One region of the Phyllobacterium sp. MT110 genome, then DNA from elsewhere that is predicted to be linked to it. Evidence: riboswitches for the same ligand, from Rfam matches in the RefSeq annotation. Region 1 holds a riboswitch; each other region holds the start of a gene.

What was found. Region 1 has a riboswitch for thiamine pyrophosphate ahead of thiB (thiamine ABC transporter substrate binding subunit). Riboswitches for the same ligand answer to the same signal wherever they lie in the genome.
Region 2: linked by a shared signal. The riboswitch ahead of AC1Q5O_RS20640 (ABC transporter permease) and the one ahead of thiB (thiamine ABC transporter substrate binding subunit) in region 1 are both predicted to bind thiamine pyrophosphate.
Region 3: linked by a shared signal. The riboswitch ahead of thiC (phosphomethylpyrimidine synthase ThiC) and the one ahead of thiB (thiamine ABC transporter substrate binding subunit) in region 1 are both predicted to bind thiamine pyrophosphate.

What each region holds. Positions count from the first base shown of each region.
Region 1 is NZ_JBXAFE010000002.1:490,824-495,117, forward strand. Features, by position in the region: gene thiP (thiamine/thiamine pyrophosphate ABC transporter permease) at 1-777, opposite strand, end outside; gene thiB (thiamine ABC transporter substrate binding subunit) at 782-1,801, opposite strand; TPP riboswitch at 1,846-1,962, opposite strand; gene AC1Q5O_RS13970 (hypothetical protein) at 2,120-2,317, shown strand; gene AC1Q5O_RS13975 (thiamine diphosphokinase) at 2,372-2,998, shown strand; gene AC1Q5O_RS13980 (YMGG-like glycine zipper-containing protein) at 3,102-3,392, shown strand; gene AC1Q5O_RS13985 (YMGG-like glycine zipper-containing protein) at 3,536-3,907, shown strand; gene AC1Q5O_RS13990 (ABC-F family ATP-binding cassette domain-containing protein) at 4,063-4,294, shown strand, end outside.
Region 2 is NZ_JBXAFE010000005.1:186,013-190,306, forward strand. Features, by position in the region: gene AC1Q5O_RS20630 (ABC transporter ATP-binding protein) at 1-336, shown strand, start outside; gene AC1Q5O_RS20635 (TadE/TadG family type IV pilus assembly protein) at 462-1,418, shown strand; TPP riboswitch at 1,475-1,577, shown strand; gene AC1Q5O_RS20640 (ABC transporter permease) at 1,689-2,432, shown strand; gene AC1Q5O_RS20645 (ABC transporter substrate-binding protein) at 2,471-3,424, shown strand; gene thiE (thiamine phosphate synthase) at 3,450-4,112, shown strand; gene thiD (bifunctional hydroxymethylpyrimidine kinase/phosphomethylpyrimidine kinase) at 4,109-4,294, shown strand, end outside.
Region 3 is NZ_JBXAFE010000001.1:1,780,713-1,785,006, reverse strand. Features, by position in the region: gene AC1Q5O_RS09160 (FkbM family methyltransferase) at 1-149, opposite strand, end outside; gene AC1Q5O_RS09155 (RidA family protein) at 591-935, shown strand; gene rpsU (30S ribosomal protein S21) at 1,185-1,460, shown strand; gene AC1Q5O_RS09145 (NADPH-dependent FMN reductase) at 1,669-2,238, shown strand; TPP riboswitch at 2,328-2,444, shown strand; gene thiC (phosphomethylpyrimidine synthase ThiC) at 2,542-4,294, shown strand, end outside.

The DNA.
Region 1 (4,294 bases):
GAGCAGCAGCAGCACGGCGATGGTCAGGCCCAGTTGCAGCAATGTGAGCGAGACGGCGCGGGCAATATCGAAATCGAAATGCAGGGACTGGTAGATCGCCACTTCCAGCGTGGTGGCACGCGGTCCGCCGCCCAGAGTCAGCACGATCGTGAACGAGGTGATGCAGAGCATGAAGATCAGCCCGGCAATACCGGACAGATTGCGGCGGATGACCGGCCATTCGATCAGGCGGAAGCGTGCCCAACCGCCCATGCCGAGCTGCGCGGCGAGTTTCCAGTAATCCGAAGGAATGGAATCAAGGCTTGCAAGCACCAGCCGGGTCGCCAGCGGCAGGTTGAAAAAGACGTGGGCGAGAAGGATGCCGGGAAGCCCGTAAATATTGGGTATGGTGTCCATGCCGAGGCTGCTGAAAGCAAAGGCCAGCAGGCCGTTGCGGCCATAGATGCTGGTGATACCCAGCACCGCAACAAGTGCGGGTAAGGCCAAGGGCAGGGCAAACAGGCGCAGAATCAGCGCGCGGCCGGGAAAGGCGGGATGTTCATGCAAGGCGCGCGCGAGTGGAATGGCAAGGGCAACCGCAAGCAGCATGGACAGGAGCGCCTGCACCAGCGTGAACCGAGCCACCCGCCACAGATAGCTGTCGAATGCGGCAAAACCTTCCACGCCGCCGCGCAGCGCTTCGGATGCGAGACTGAGAAGTGCGCCACCCGCAAGTGCCGCCAGAAAGGCGAGGGCGCATGCCCCCGCCCATGGTCTGAAACTGCGGATGGCAATCACAATGCTACAGGCTCATGGCCGCGAGCCATTCGTCGATCCAGGCTTTACGGTTCTTGGCGACCTCTTCGGACGGGAAGGCCAGGGTCTTGACGGGTTGAACAAGGGTTTCGAAGGCCGGGTTCAGCGCGTCGGTGGTTTTCGCAGCCGGATACATCCAGTTGTTTTCAGGAATCGCGTCCTGAAACGCCGGGCTGGTCATGAAGGCAAGAAACTGCGCCGATAGCGGGTTTTTCGCCCCGTTGACGGTCTGGGCAGCGACTTCGACCTGCAGGTAATGGCCTTCGCTGAACGAAATGGCCTTGTAGCGGTCCACGCGCTCGGCGATCAGGTGATAGGCAGGCGACGTCGTGTAGGACAGCACCAGCGGCGCTTCGCCCTTGGTGAAGAGGCCATAGGCTTCCGACCAGCCGGGCGTGACGGTCAGCACGCGGTCTTTCAGCTTTGCCCAGGCTTCCCCCGCCTTGTCGCCATAGACCGACTTGACCCAGAGCAGCAGGCCGAGACCGGGCGTCGAGGTGCGGGGGTCTTCGATGACGATCTTCTGCTTCGGGTCGCCTTCGACCAGTTCCTTCAGGCTTTCCGGCGGCGTCTTCAGCTTCTCGGAATCATAGATGACGGCGAAATAGCCGTAATCGTAGGGAACGAAGGTATCATCCTTGTAGCCGCCGGGGATGCTCACGGCGGAGGTGTCGATGCCATGGGGGGCAAACAGGCCGGTTTGCCTGGCCTCATAGGTCAGGTTGGTGTCGAGGCCGAGCACCACATCCGCCTTGGTTGACTCGCCTTCCAGCTTGACCCGGTTGAGCAGGGCAACGCCATCGGCAACCGCCACGAATTCGACCGTGCAGGCACATTGCTTTTCGAAGGCTTGTTTGACCTTCGGGCCGGGACCCCATTCGGCGGTGAAGCTTTCATAGGTGTAGACGGTGAGTTTGCCTTCGGCATGCGCGGTGCCAAGGGGAATGACGGCGAACAGAGCGGTCACAATGGCCGCTGTTTTTACAATAGTCTCGAATGGCCGCATCGGCGCCTCCTATCAGCAGTGTTCAAAAGGATTGGTGCGCCGGCAAATCTGCCGCGTCTAATCCCTCCGCCGGTACAAACCGGATCAGGTTCCGCGGGTTGGCAGGGTTTCCCCGTGCGCCTCTCAGCCGGTCCATGCGACCGGCACCCCGTTAGAGCGTGACAAGGATAGAGGTTCGGCCGAAGCCGTGCAAGCGGTCGATGCTTATGAAATCTTTATGTTTTGCCGGTTCTGCCAAATCGAAAGCTGATACTGGCGCGCCTATTGTCCCCAGCGAAAACATCCCGTGCGGCTGTTTTCCGATGGAAAGGGTCAATCATGTTTCGTGGTCACGGTTTTTATCATTCCCATGTCAGGGCGCAGCAGAACCCGGCTTCCCAAAACGCCCGCCGCAAGGCGATCCTCCTTCGTCCGCGCCGGCAGAAATTCATCCCGGAGCTCTATCCGAGCCTGTTTCTGGCCATCGGCGTGGCGATTGCCGGTATGGCCGCGATTGCACTCGGGCGCTTCGTTTAACCGAGAAACACGGATGCCCTGTGCGACCGGCTTGTGCCATGCTATGGCCGGTGCATGAGCAAATTCGTCCTTCTTCTTGGTGGAACCGTTCACGTCACCGACCGTCTTCGGCATCTCATTGCCGGGGCGCGCGTTCTTGCCGCCGATGGCGGCATTGCCCATGCGCAGGCGCTGGGCGTTGAACCCGAGTTGTGGCTGGGCGATTTCGATTCGACATCGCCTGAACTTGCCGAACGCTATGCGCATGTGCCGCGTTCGGTTTTTCCGGCCGCCAAGGACATGACCGACGGCGAACTGGCACTCAACGAGGCCTACCGGCTGGGCGCCACCGAAGTGATCCTGTGCGGCGCCTTTGGCGGTGAACGCACCGACCACACCCTGCTGCACCTGACCATGGCCACCCGCCATGCGGCGGAAGGCCGGAAGATCATTCTCTCCAGCGGAAGCGAGGAAGCGCATCCCCTGGTTGCAGGAGACTATGCGTTCGATTTTGCCGATGGAACGGTATTCAGCATTGTGGCCTTTACGTCCCTGCGCGGATTATTTATCCATGGTGCGCGATGGCCGCTGGAAAATATGGAACTTTCTTTCGGTTCATCGCTTACAGTGTCGAATGCCGTGTGTGGAAATCTCCACGTATCGCTTCGTTCAGGCAATGCAGTCCTGATTGCTGCGCCGTAAAATTGCGAACCGCTTGTAAAACAACGCGGAAAGTGCAATTCTTGCGGCACAGCATTGGGGACGCAAGCTGGTTAGTTTAGTTTTGAAACGGGAGAGGTCTTCCATGTTGAAAAGTTTGTCGACAGTAGCAGTTGCCGCACTTCTGGCATTTTCGGTAGCCGGTTGCACAACAAGTGAGCAGCGTACAGCGGGTTATGGCGTTGGCGGTGCAGCACTTGGTGCTTTGGCTGGTGGTGCAATCGGTGGTGGCCGTGGCGCACTGGCTGGTGCTGCCATCGGTGGTGTTGGTGGTGTGGCTGTTGGTGCCGCAACGGCCAACAATGATGGCCGCCGTTACTGCACATATGAAAACCGTTACGGCGAGCGTTATCGCGCGCCTTGCCGCGGTTACTAATCCTTCCCCATCAGGGAAAGCGGAACAGGCCGGGAAACCGGCCTGTTTTTGTTTGAGGCGCTGGGGTGCATGGGCTGATCTTTGTTCTGCCGCATTAAGCCCGCACGATATGGCCGCTATATTCATGTTGAGAGGATTGACTAATGAGTTTTCGTTTGACCGCCATTGCGGTTTCCGCGCTTCTGGCCATGTCATTGGCCGGTTGTGAAACGAGCGAACAGAACCAGCGGGCCGGGACGGGCGCGTTGATCGGCGGCGGTGTCGGCGCACTCGCCGGACAGGCACTCGGACACAATACCAAGAGCACCGTGATCGGTGCGGCCGGCGGCGCGCTTCTCGGTGCTGCTGTCGGTACGGCAACGACGCCAAGCGGTGGCGGCAACGGCAATCAGAATCTTTGCCGTTATCAGCGGCCCGATGGCAGCATCTACAACGCCCCCTGCGAAGGCAATGGCGGCCGCGGCGCTGCCTATGGCGGATACAACAACAACGGTTACAACAACGGCGGCTACTGAGCGGCACGTTGCTGAACGGATCCAGACAGGCCGGTTTTCCGGCCTGTTCTGTTTTATGCCATAAAGATATTTGACAGCGGCGCCAATCTCGCCGACAAGCGCCCGTCGGCACTGATGTCCGGCAATTGCGCTCCTTTTCCAGAACTGAAAAACCCATGGCTCCACCCCTTCTTCGTCTTGACCGGATTGCATTGACGTTTGGCGGCACGCCGCTCCTCAGCGATGCGGCGATTTCCGTCAGCGAGGGCGATCGCATTGCCCTTGTCGGCCGCAACGGGTCCGGCAAGTCGACGCTGCTCAAGATCGCGGCGGGCTTCATCACGCCGACCGACGGCGAAGTGTTCCGCCATCCCGGCGTCACCGTCCGCTATCTCGCCCAGGTGCCCG
Region 2 (4,294 bases), on a different contig from region 1:
CGCCAGCGTGTCGCTATCGCCCGGGCATTGATCCTGGAGCCGTCGATCCTGCTGCTCGATGAACCGACATCGGCGCTCGACGCATCCGTACAGGCCGAAGTGCTGAACCTGCTGGAACAGATACGCCGCGACCGCAAGCTGACCTTCCTGATGGTCAGTCACGATCTGGCGGTGGTCACCCACATGTGCGACCGGCTGATGGTCATGCAGAGCGGTGCCGAGGTGGAGCGCCTTTCCGCCGCCGATCTTGCCGCCCGCAAGGTGACGCAGGCCTATACGCGCAATCTGCTCGTTGCCAGCGAGGGTTTTGTGCGGCCGGGCGCACCCGCTGCCTAGGTCGTGCTTTATCGGATTTTTACCATGGTGCACGACTTATCGCAGATTGAGACAATCTGAACGAATTTGCTAAGCAGGCATTTACGGCATGGCCTTCATGGTTCGCTCAACAACCGGAGCGGGCTATGAGCAAATTCAAACAATTCCTGAGAGACAAGCGTGGCGCCACGGCACTGACCTTCGGTCTGCTGCTTGTGCCGCTTATGGGCATGACCGGTCTTGCCCTTGACTATACCGTTGCCTCAAATGAAAGAGTCAATTTGCAGAACGCCGCTGACACAGCGGCGCTGGCCGGTGCCTCCATCTTCACGGGTGGCAATGCACAGGCTGCCGAGGACAGGGCACGGGCCTTTTTGCGTGCCAACCTTGGGGACAAGGCTGGCGCTGTCAGCGTCAATTTCAGTGCAAAGGACCAGAAGGTCACCGTCAATCTGGGAGGGCAGACCAATACCCTCTTCATGTCGTTACTGAACCAGAACTCAGTCCAGATTGGTGTGACTTCAACTGCGCTGGCGCCGTTGAAACCGTCAGAAGCCAAAATCATTTTGAAGGACATGTACGGCATTTGGGCCAAAAAGGTTTCGATTGTCGTCACTCGCCCTGGTTCAACTAAGGAAGTGACGTTAGGCACCGTGCTGTATGAGGCCAAAGACAAGACTGCCCTCAATTGGCGAGGAACAGGGGTCAAAACCATGAGTCCGGCTGACGGCAACGTTGTGCTCGGCGACTACCAAACACTGTATATCAAAATGGAAGTCAAAAAGGACGGTTGTGATGTCGGCCGTTATAATTCCACAGCTGGTACAAACACAGTTACGTGTAAAACTGCATCGAGCGGATATAGGAATTATGACGCAACATACCAAACCAATGATGGAAATACTGTGGATCATCTCTTCGTTGACGGTGTGCAGCTGAAGAAAAATGGTGATACAAAGTTAACTGATCTGCTCAGTTGCGATAAACAATCTCACGAACATGCTTGGGAAGACGGCGGTGGCTGGGACCAGCAAGATCTTTTCTACACGGTTATTTCCGGGTGCAAAGCTGTCGATGGCGAGAATGTCCGCCTGACCAACTGATGTCTGCAATCCTCAAGCGGCGCGATTGACTTTACGCCCCCGCCGCTCCATCATGACTTCATTCCGAGGGGGGCACTGTACAGTGCTGAGATAGCGTCGAGCTGGACCCTTGAACCTGATCCGGGTTATGCCGGCGTAGGAACGGGAATTGAGCATTCTTCACGCACTCTGCCTTGTCTTCGCACATATCCGGATCTCCACACGTTTGATGGAGTCCTGCAGATGCCGTTTTCGCTGAACCACCAATCGCCGAGTCTGTGACGGCCCGCCATGCGCATGCTCGTCCGCATCGCCGGGGCCCTGCTGGCTGTGCTTGCGTGCTGGCAGCTCGCTGTCTGGATGCTGCAGCCGCCGCGCTTCATCCTGCCCGGCCCCGGTTCTGTCATTGCCGCCCTGGTCGAGCAGCAGCATTATCTCCTGAGCAACGCCGCCATCACGGTGCTTGAGATCGTGCTCGGGCTGTTCTTCGGTGCCATGGCCGGAATCCTTGTTGCGCTTCTGGTGGCCGGCCTGCCGGGTTTCGGCCAGATCGTCTGGCCTCTGCTGCTGGTCCTGCAGGCGCTTCCGGTCTTTGCCATTGCGCCGCTCCTGGTTCTCTGGTTCGGCTTCGGCCTCGCGTCCAAGGTCGTCATGGCCAGCCTGATCATCTTCTTCCCCGTCGCCTCGTCCTTTGCCGATGCACTGCGGCGGACCAGTCAGGACCTGCTGGATGCCGCCGCCCTGACACAGGCTTCGCCGCTGGCGACGCTGTTCCTCATCCGTGTGCCCAGCGCCTTGCCCGGCCTCGGTTCGGGCCTGCGTGTTGCGGCGGTCTTTGCCCCCATTGGCGCCGTGATCGGCGAATGGGTCGGTGCCTCGCGCGGACTTGGCTTCGTCATGCTGCAGGCCAATGCCCGCATGCAGACCGACACGCTGTTTGCCGCTCTCATCATCCTCGCCGTTCTGACCATCGTTCTGCGTTTCCTCGTCGATGCCTTCGCCGCACGTCTCACGCCCTGGGTGCAGGCATCATGACCACTCCGTTTTCCCGTCCCGTTGATAAAGGAATGCCCATGTTTCGCCGCCGTGCGTTTGCCCCCGCCATCGTCCTGCTAACCGCCTTGTCTCTCCTCGCATCTCCCGCCGCGGCCGCAGACAAGCTGTCTGTCCTGCTGGAATGGTTCGTCAACCCCGACCATGCACCGCTGGTTGTTGCCCGCGAAAAGGGCTTCTTCAGCGAAGCGGGACTGGACGTGGATCTGATCCCGCCGGCCGATCCGGCAGCGCCGCCGCGCCTCGTGGCGGCCAAGCAGGCGGACATCGCCATCGGCTACCAGCCCAACCTTTATCTCAGCCATGATGAAGGCCTGCCGCTGGTGCGTTTCGGCACCCTGGTGGAGACGCCGCTCAACACGGTGACCGTCCTCGCCGATGGCCCGATCAAGAGCCTGAAGGACCTGAAGGGCAAAAAAGTCGGGTTTTCCGTGGCTGGTTTTGAGGATGCCATGCTCGGCGCGATGCTGAAATCCGAAGGCCTGAAGACGGGAGATGTCGAGCTGATCAATGTCAACTTCGCCCTGTCGGCATCGCTGATCGCCAATCAGGTGGATGCCACGGTGGGTGGCTACCGCAATTTCGAGCTGACGCAGATGGCGCAGGAAGGCCACAAGGGAACGGCATTCTTTCCCGAGGAGCATGGCGTGCCCGTTTATGACGAGCTGATCTTCCTGACCCATCCCGATCTGGCGAAAGACGACCGTTTGAAACGTTTCATCGGCGCCGTGGAAAAGGGCGCGATCTATCTGACCAACCATCCCGATGAGTCCTGGTCGCTGTTCATCAAGGCCTATCCCGATCTCGACAATGCGCTGAACCGGCAGGCATGGATCGATACATTGCCGCGTTTTGCCAAGCGTCCCGCCGCTCTCGACCGCAGCCGTTATGAACGGCTCGGCGTGTTCATGCACGAGGCGGGACTGATCAAATCGGTGCCCAAGGTGGATGACCTCGCCGTTGAACTGCAGTGAAACGATTTATTCGGAGAAAAAGACCATGCCAAAAGTAGATTTCCGCCTGAATGCCATTGTCGATGTCGATGCCATCGGCGGTGATGCCGATCTGGGTGCCCTGGCTTTGCAGGCCGCGCGGGGCGGGGCCACGATCATCCAGTATCGCGACAAGAATTCGCCGACGCGCAAGATGGTGGAGCGCGCCCGTGCCATCCATGCGGCCCTGCACGGCACAGGCATCCCCCTGCTTGTGAATGACCGCATCGACGTCGCGCTGGTGGCGGGTGTCGAGGGTGTGCACGTGGGGCGCGAGGACATGCTGGTCGCCGACGCCCGCACGCTGCTTGGCCCCGATGCAATCATCGGCCTGACGGTGAAGAATGAAGCCGATGCGCAGGTGGCCATAAGCTCTGCCATCGACTATGCCTGCGTGGGCGGTCTGTTCGAAACCCCTGCCAAGCACAATCCCGACGGCCCGATCGGTTTTGACGGGTTTGCCCGGCTGGCGGCCATCATCCGCGCGGCAAAGCCCGACCTGCCGGTCGGCGCCATCGCGGGCATCGATCTCGGCCGGGTCGCGCCGGCTATTCGCGCAGGCGCCGATGGGGTTGCGGTGATTTCGGCGATCTTCCGTCAGGCGGATCCGCGCGCCGCCGCACAGGTGCTTCGCGATGCCGTCGACGAGGCGTTGAGGGCAACCGCATGACCGCCATTGCCCTGACCATTGCCGGTTCCGACAGCGGCGGTGGCGCCGGTATCCAGGCCGACATCAAGACGTTCTCGGCGCTCGGTGTGTATGGCACGAGCGTGCTGACCGCGATCACCGCACAGAACACGCGCGGCGTCACCGCCATCGAGAACCTGAGCCCGGCTATCATCCGCGCCCAG
Region 3 (4,294 bases), on a different contig from region 1:
CCCGGTTTTATAAAGTAAAGGCAACGCTCCCGAAATCCGGTATAATTGTTTCCCGGTGCAACATACCAATGATATCCAATCTCATCGGCGATGCAGAATGGTATAGATCGGTCGCCATATCTTATGTTTTCAACGAATGGATATATCAATTACTTATCACTCCCGTCGAATTGTAGGGCACGTTATCATAGATAAGCTTAATATTGCATCATATCGCAAGTATAAAATCAAATTCCTAGGGTTCGCGGTTGGTCCGCCCGACGCTTCCGCCATCAACAACGCCGCAGCCATGGAATGGTCGAGTATGCAGTGGCGCCTTGAGCCCGCAAGACACATCGCGACAGAAGCAGCCGGTTTCCGCAGCATCGCTTGCCTCCGCTTTCCCATGGTTAACAATGGTGCTGCGGACGGAGGATCCAACCCCTTGCGGCCGCTCGCTTCAGGGGGCGGGGCAAACGAAAACCGTGGGCGGAACCGATGATTTTTGTTGCTTTCCGGCGGGCCCCAACTATAACGCCTTGAACAGGGCCTAATGGCCCTTTTTTCTTGTACGCATATCGATCTACCCAAACTGCTAGAGGAGACTTTCCATGAGCATTCGTCGTATTGAAGTCGGTCCACGCATGAGCCAGGCCGTTATCCATGGCAACACGGTTTATCTCGCAGGGCAGGTAGGCACACCGGGCAAGAGCGTCACCGAGCAGACCAAGGATGTCCTGGCTTCGGTCGAGCGCCTGTTGAAGGAAGCCGGTTCCGACAAGTCCAAGATCCTGCAGGCGATCATCTGGATGGCCGACATGAAGGACTTTGCCGAAATGAATGCGGTTTGGGATGCCTGGGTCGATCCGGCCAACACGCCTGCGCGCGCCACCGGCGAAGCCAAGCTGGCAACCCCGGACTACCTCGTCGAAATCATCATCACCGCTGCCATCTGATTCCCTGCCGAAATCCGTCCGACACGGCGGATTTGGCAAGGCGACAGGTTCATCCCGGCGGAAATATTGAATTTGCCGGGATGAAATGAAGTGGATGTCAGTAAAACTGCTCCCGTGCACTGGATTTTTAGCGCGGGAATGAATAAAGTCCGCGCTTCTCGGGATTGCCGTTGTGGTAATTCATCAAACGCTTGTCTGATTGTGACGCTTACGCCCGCAAGACGAGACAAGCATGGGTAAGGAAAACGATTGCAAGTTCTCGTCCGTGATAACAATGTTGAACAGGCCCTCCGGGTCCTGAAAAAGAAGATGCAGCGCGAAGGTCTCTTTCGCGAAATGAAGGCGCGCCAGGCTTTTGAAAAGCCGTCCGAGCGCCGTGTCCGTGAAAAGGCTGAAGCCGTCAGCCGCGCCCGCAAGGCAGCGCGCAAGCAGGCACAGCGTGAAGGTCTGCTTCCTGGTCCGAAGAAGAAAGAACGCGTTGCCCGTCCAGGTGCCGCGACCAGCGATTTCAGCAACAACCGATAATCAATGACCGGAGTTTCCGGTCCTTGCAAAACGCGACAGAACCCGCACAGCGAGCCATGCTGGAGCGGGTTTCGTTTTGTGAAGACTCCGCCATAACTATCGTCTTCACATCGATATTACCCGGTTTCAAAAAAGTGCCTTCTTGTGCGCCGCATCACGCCGCGCCTATGCATGCTCCATACTATTCAAGCCTTATGGAGACCTTTCAATGGCACCCAAGCTCAACATCGTCCACGTCAGCACCCGGCCGGGCCGCGCCGGTCAGCCGGTTGCCAAGTGGTTCCATGATTTTGCCAGCCAGGACGGCCAGTTCGAGCCGGTTCTGATTGACCTGGCCGATCTCAACCTGCCGGTTTTCGACGAACCAAACCACCCGCGTGCCCGGAAGTATGAGCATGCGCACACGAAAAAGTGGAGCGCGCTGATCGAAGCGGGCGATGCGATCGTGTTCGTGACGCCGGAATATGACTATTTCGCTCCGCCGTCCCTGACCAATGCGATCATTTATCTCTGGCAGGAATGGAACTACAAGCCGGTCGGTTTCGTCAGCTATGGCGGCGTGTCGGGCGGCCTGCGCTCGGTCGAATCGGTCAAGGGCCTCATCGCAGGCCTGCGGATGGTTCCCATTCCCGAAGGCGTTCCCGTTCCGGCGTACCAGCAGTTCATCAACGATGAAGGCGTCTTCCAGGCCAATGAACTGGTGACGGCGAGCGCCAACACCATGATTGGCGAATTGCTCAAGTGGAGCAATGCGTTGAAGCCGCTGCGCGCGTCCTGATCCGGTCAAGGCGCCCGGAATCGACGGGGCGCCACACACACGATTTTACCGATTCGCTTGACAAATGGCGGATCGGGCGTTCAATTCAAGACATTCACCAGGGGGGTCCCGACAAGGGGCTGAGATTCTGCTGGCTTTTGCAGCGCAGTGACCCGTTGAACCTGATCCAGTTCATACTGGCGTAGGGACGGTGCGAAAGTCATGCGAGTCAGCCTCGGCACATCCGTATCCGGATTCGCAATCTCTTTTCATCCTTCCGGCACAGAACTGGGTTTCCACGCTTAACCGCCTAGGAGCCTGATGATGACCGCAATTACCCCAACCGTTTCGGCAGGACCGCTGCCGGCCTCGATCAAAATATACAAACCCGGCCATATCCATCCGGATATCCGCGTGCCGTTGCGCCAGATATCGGTGCATCCAACGGCGGGCGAGCCGCCGGTGACGGTGTACGACGCGTCCGGGCCGTATACGGATGCCAACGCTGCCATTGACATCGCCAAGGGCCTGCCGCGCATTCGCGCAAGCTGGCTTGCCGGCCATGCCGACCTTGCCGCCTATGACGGCCGCCACGTCAAGCTGGAGGACAATGGCTTCGTCACCGGTGAACGGCTGACCCCGGAGTTTCCTGTGCGCAACCGGCCTTTGCGGGCGAAGGGCGATAAAGCCGTGACGCAGCTCGCCTATGCCCGGGCGGGGATCATCACGCCGGAGATGGAATATGTTGCGATCCGTGAAAACCTTGGCCGCGACGCGGCGCGGGCGCAGCTGGAGCGCGACGGCAATTCCTTCGGCGCGTCGGTGCCGGATCATGTCACACCGGAATTCGTCCGCGAGGAGATTGCCCGGGGCAGGGCGATCATTCCGGCCAATGTCAACCATCCTGAACTTGAGCCGATGATCATCGGCCGCAACTTCCTGGTCAAGATCAACGCCAATATCGGCAATTCCGCAGTGACCTCCTCCATGGCGGAGGAAGTGGAAAAAATGGTCTGGGCCATCCGCTGGGGTGCCGACACGGTGATGGACCTGTCGACCGGCCGCAACATCCACAATATCCGCGAATGGATCATCCGCAACGCCCCCGTGCCGATCGGCACCGTGCCGCTCTATCAGGCGCTGGAAAAGGTCGGCGGCATCGCCGAGGACCTGACATGGGAGGTCTATCGCGACACGCTGATCGAGCAGGCGGAGCAGGGTGTCGATTATTTCACCATCCATGCGGGTGTTCGGTTGCATTACATCCCGCTGACCGTCGACCGCGTCACCGGCATCGTGTCGCGTGGCGGCTCGATCATGGCCAAGTGGTGCCTGCATCATCACCGGGAAAGTTTCCTCTACGAGCATTTCGAGGAAATCTGCGATATCTGCCGTGCCTATGATGTCAGCTTCTCGCTGGGTGACGGGCTGCGGCCGGGTTCCATCGCCGATGCGAACGATGCGGCGCAGTTTGCCGAGCTGGAGACGCTGGGGGAACTGACGCAGATTGCCTGGGCCAAGGGCTGCCAGGTGATGATCGAGGGCCCCGGCCACGTGCCGATGCACAAGATCAAGGCGAACATGGACAAGCAGCTTGCCGTCTGCGGCGAGGCGCCGTTCTACACGCTGGGACCGCTTACCACCGATATCGCGCCCGGCTATGATCACATCACGTCGGGCATCGGTGCGGCGATGATCGGCTGGTTCGGCACCGCCATGCTTTGCTATGTCACGCCGAAGGAACATCTCGGACTGCCCAACCGCGACGATGTGAAGATCGGGGTGATCACCTACAAGATCGCCGCCCATGCGGCGGACCTTGCCAAGGGCCATCCGGCGGCGCAGGTGCGGGACGATGCCCTGTCGCGGGCGCGCTTCGAGTTCCGCTGGGAAGACCAGTTCAACCTGTCGCTCGATCCCGAAACGGCGCGGCTGTTCCACGACGAGACATTGCCGAAGGAGGCGCACAAGGTGGCGCATTTCTGCTCCATGTGTGGGCCGAAATTCTGTTCGATGCGGATTTCCCACGATATCCGCGCCGAAGCGCAGAAGGAGGGCATGTCAGCCATGGCGGAAA